DNA from 2 places in the Limosilactobacillus oris genome. Region 2 is predicted to be linked to the other one. Evidence: predicted binding sites of a transcription regulator. Region 2 holds the regulator's gene; the other holds the start of a gene.
The links. The regulator Rex, encoded in region 2, represses fermentation and respiration genes when NADH is low (regulators of the CRP and FNR family bind a similar motif). The targets are predictions, from matches to a motif close to TTGTGAANTANTTCACAA.
Positions count from the first base shown of each region.

Region 1: the regulator Rex is predicted to act here: its motif matches at 1,468-1,485, upstream of N4599_RS06325 (zinc-dependent alcohol dehydrogenase family protein).

Region 1 covers NZ_CP104398.1:1,259,307-1,261,781, forward strand. Annotated here, with positions in the region: gene N4599_RS06320 (TetR/AcrR family transcriptional regulator) at 1-283, opposite strand, end outside; gene N4599_RS06325 (zinc-dependent alcohol dehydrogenase family protein) at 412-1,425, opposite strand; gene N4599_RS06330 (Nramp family divalent metal transporter) at 1,776-2,475, shown strand, end outside.
Region 2 covers NZ_CP104398.1:794,994-797,468, reverse strand. Annotated here, with positions in the region: gene N4599_RS04160 (ABC-F family ATP-binding cassette domain-containing protein) at 1-674, opposite strand, end outside; gene N4599_RS04155 (redox-sensing transcriptional repressor Rex) at 905-1,546, shown strand; gene groES (co-chaperone GroES) at 1,733-2,017, shown strand; gene groL (chaperonin GroEL) at 2,080-2,475, shown strand, end outside.

The DNA.
Region 1 (2,475 bases), 460 kb from region 2:
GAAATGCCGTCACCTGGGCAACATACTCCTCGGCCGTCAAAAGCCGGTGTGTCCGAATGCTGTCATCGTGGAGGTCATTCATCGCAAATTGGTACAGGTAGCGGTAAGCAGCGGTTAAGTCAGTAAAATACTTATAAAAGGCCCCCCGCGCAATCTGGGCACTTTTGACAATTCGCGCCACCTGGGCGTCGGCGAGGTCATGGTTACTAAATTCTTCTAAAAGGGCCTGGCGAATTAAGGTCTGCTTACTCTGGGGTAAATTTTCAAACGTTTGACTTGGCATAATTTTCCCTTTCCGTGACACCGTGTCACTCAATTGATTATCAATTAGTATAGGCCCCAAGTGACACGGTGTCAACTTAGCTGCATAAAAAATCCCGGGGAATTTCCCGGGAAATAACTTGTAATCGCTTATGCTTCTTCACCGGCCAGCTTAACAACGGCCTTGGATACATTCTTAATCCGGCCGTTAACGAAGTCGTCAACTTCCTTAACGTCAAATTCGTGGGAAAGCAATGGCAGGACATCAACCTTGCCAGAAGCCATCAGTGCAATGGAGTCTTCGAAGCAGTAAGGGTTAATGAAAGCACCCTGGATCTTCAGTTGCTTTTGGAAGACTTCGTAACTGTTGATGGAGAACTTGTCATCTGGGTTACCGACACCGAACATGGAAACCTGACCACCCCGGGCAGCAGCTTCAACAGCCTGTTCCTGTGTCTCTGGCCGACCAACGGCTTCGATTACGATATCGTATTCGTTAGTTGGAATCTGTTCACCCTTAGCAGTATTAATGGTCTTGGCACCGAAGCGGTCGTGGTTGAGCTTCAGCTTTTCATCATTGCGACCGCTCAGCGTTACTTCGCTTACCCCATAGGCTTGTAGAGTCTGAACAAATAATTGACCCATGAAGCCATCACCGATTACCAGTGCCTTCTGGTATGGGTGGATTTCCAACAGGTCAACACCGTGAACGGCACATGACAATGGTTCCGTAACGGCCGCAGCCTTAAGGGAAACACTGTCTGGAATGGCGTAAACAACCTTCGCAGGGGCAGTGAAGTAGTCTTCGAAGCCCCCATCGCGGGTCACACCTACGGCAGAAAGGTTTTCACACATTTCAGGACGGGAAGTCCGGCAGTACTTGCATTCACCACAGTAGATGTTCGGGTCAACCGTTACCCGGTCACCGACCTTAACGTTCTTAACTTCAGGACCAACCTTGGCAACGACCCCAGAGTTTTCGTGGCCCAAAACAATCGGTGGAACCGCGCTGGCAGAACCTGGCAGCCCCGCATACAGAGCGTGATCAGTCCCACAAATTCCAGCGTAAGCGGTGTGAACCAGAACTTCATCCGGCTTAACTTCTGGCGTTTCCACGTCCTGGACTTCGAGCTGCTTAATTCCAGTTAAAACAAGTGCTTTCATAATCAATTCTCCCTAGATGTAATAACTAAATCTGCCCTATTATAGTGAAAATAATTACTACTTGTCAAACGTTTATCAAGTGGAAAGTTTTACCTAACAAAGCGGTCATACTTAAATTTTTTCTAAATTTATTTCCCTCGTCCTCCGGCATTCATTGCAACCGTTTACTTTGGTTACCAGCCGCCAACTTCTTTTTCAACAGGCCCGTTTTTAAGGCCCAAAAAGCCGTTAAGACGGTGATTTTCCGTTGAAATGTAATATTTTTTATGCTACCCTAACAAAGTATTCGAATTAAGTTAATTTTGGTTACCAAATCAAGTTAACAAAACAAGGAGAAAGGTGGATTTGGCGTGGACAACACAAAAAATCAACGTAAAAAGCATCACTTGATTGAGTATGCTAACGGTAAGTCACTTGAAGAAATTAACGGGACCGTTGAAGTCCCTCACGGTAAGGGCTTCTGGCGAACGCTCTTCGCCTACTCTGGCCCTGGCGCCCTCGTTGCTGTTGGTTACATGGATCCTGGTAACTGGTCAACTTCCATTACCGGTGGTCAAAGTTTCCAATATACCCTGATGACTACTATCTTGATTTCAAGTTTGATTGCGATGTTGCTACAATACATGGCGGCTAAACTCGGAATCGTGAGCCAAATGGACCTTGCCCAGGCAACACGGGCACGGACCGGTAAAGCGTTAGGGATCGTATTATGGATTATGACTGAGCTGGCCATTATGGCGACTGATATTGCGGAAGTTATCGGGGCGGCGATTGCGCTGAACCTACTCTTCCACATTCCATTGATTCCATCAGTGTTCATCACTGTTCTGGATGTCCTGGTACTGTTACTGCTGACCAAGATTGGTTTCCGGAAGATCGAAGCCATCGTTGCCTGCCTGATTCTGGTAATCCTGTTTGTCTTCGCCTACCAGGTAGCTTTGTCTAACCCAAACTGGGGTGGCGTCTTCATGGGCTTGCTGCCGTCAGCAAAGTCCATCGCCCAGCACCCCGAAGTCGGTGGAATTACTCCTTTGACCGGGACCCTGGGGA
Region 2 (2,475 bases):
TCCAGGAAGTAGCGGTCGTGGGAAACAACCAGCAGGGCGCCCTGGTAGCTCTTGAGGTAGTCTTCTAGCCAGGCCAGCACGTTCATATCCAAGTGGTTAGTTGGTTCGTCTAGTATTAGCAGGTTGGGTGCCTGTAATAAAATCTTAGCCAGTGCCAGCTTGGTCTTTTGCCCACCGGAAAGGGCGTTAACTGGAGTGTCGTAGTATTCTTCGCCGAAGCCAAAGCCGGTGAGGATGCCCCGCATTCGGGATTCATACTCAAAACCGCCCCGTTTTTTAAAATCTCCTTGAAGGCGGTCGTACTGTTCCATTACCCGGCTGTATTGGCCGCTCGTGGCGTCAAGGGTTGCCAGCTGCTTTTCCAGGTCATGGATTGCCTGTTCTTCTTTATGCAGGTCGGCAAAGACGGTATCAAGCTCTGCCCAGATGTTGTTTTGACTATCTAAACCTTGATCCTGAGCTAGGTAGCCGATGGAAAGGTCCTTCGCCTTGCTGATGGTTCCTTCGTCAGGACTGGTAATTCCCGCAATCATTTTTAACAAAGTAGTTTTGCCGGCTCCGTTGCGGCCAACCAGCGCCGTGCGGCCGTGCTCCTGGATTTGCAGGTTAATATTATGGAAGAGAACGTCGGCCCCGAAGCGGCGCTCGACGTCGTTTGTTTGCAACAGAATCATTTTGAAACCTCGCTAATATCATTATGCTAACAATCATTATTTTAGCAGATTTCCCCTTCTTTTATTAAAAAAGTGGAATTATTTTGTATACCGCTTCACAAAACGACGGTTAATTGCTAGAATAGTTAGGAACTAAATTTCACAAGAGCAACGTAGCCGTTCAACTAATAAGTTACATCCCAATCACTTTACAGGACACGTTGCAAAAGAAGATGAATAGGGGGATAAAGATGACAACAAAGAAAATACCACGGGCGACGGCACGGCGGTTACCTATCTACTATCGCTACCTGACGATTTTACTGAACGCGAAGAAGGAACGGGTCTCATCGACCGAACTATCTGAAGCGGTTCAAGTTGATTCGGCGACGATTCGGCGGGACTTTTCCTACTTTGGTGAACTGGGAAAGCGGGGCTATGGATATGACGTAGCGAGCTTGTTAAAGTTCTTTAAGGGGATTTTGCACCAGGATTCACTGGTCAGCGTGGCCTTGGTCGGGGTCGGCAGCCTAGGAAGCGCCCTGCTGAACTTTAACTTCCACCAGGACACGAACCTGCGGATTAGCGCGGCCTTTGATACTAAGCCGGAATTAGCGAATAAGATCAAGAGCGGGATTCCGGTATACCCGGCAACGGATATTAAAAAGCAACTCCAGGAACAGCAAATTGACATTGTCATTTTGACGGTTCCCGGCGAACATGCTCAGGAGGTTGCGGACCAGCTGGTTGAGGCCGGTGTCCGGGGAATCCTAAACTTCTCACCAGTCCGCCTGTCCGTACCGAAGGAGGTTCAGGTACAAAATATTGACCTGACTAATGAACTGCAAACACTGATTTACTTTATTAAGAACTATTCTGATAATAAGAAATAGTGATATTTCCCGTCTGATACTCTGGGGTGTCGGCGGGATTTTTTATTACCTGAAATAGTCAAAATTAGTCAAACTTATCAGTTGCTTTTTAGGTCAAGGGTGGTGTATAGTAAGAATTGCGGTTAGCACTTAACAAGCAAGAGTGCTAAAAGCAAATTTATTAATTAACAAGATGGAGGGATTGACGTGTTAAAACCATTAGGAGATCGCGTTGTTCTACAAGCTGAAACTGAAGAAGAAAAGACCGTTGGTGGGATTGTCCTTGCTTCCAACGTAAAGGAAAAGCCGACTACTGGTAAGGTAATTGCCGTTGGTGAGGGACGGACCCTTGATAACGGTCAAAAGCTTGCTCCAGCTGTTAAAGAGGGCGACCGGGTACTGTTTGACAAGTACGCCGGCAATGAAGTTGAATACAACGGCAAAAAGTACCTTGTCGTTCACGAAAAGGACTTAGTTGCTGTAATCGACTAGCTTAATATAAAGATAGAACATAACACTTTAAAAACGAATTTCTTATTTGAGGTGACAATATAATGGCAAAAGACATTAAGTTTGCAGAAGACGCCCGCGGCGCAATGCTCGCTGGTGTAGATAAGCTGGCTGATACCGTTAAGACAACGATGGGGCCAAAGGGACGGAACGTTGTTTTAGGTCAAAAGTACAGCAACCCTACGATTACTAACGATGGGGTTACGATTGCAAAGAGCATTGACCTGGAAGACCCATTCGAAAACATGGGTGCTAAGCTGGTCGCTGAGGTTGCATCCAAGACCAACGACATCGCCGGTGACGGGACGACTACTGCCACTGTACTGGCACAGGCAATTGTTAACGCCGGCATGAAGAACGTTACTTCTGGTGCTAACCCAGTTGGCATCCGGCGGGGGATTGACAAGGCCACCAAGGCGGCTGTTGAAGCACTGAAGAGC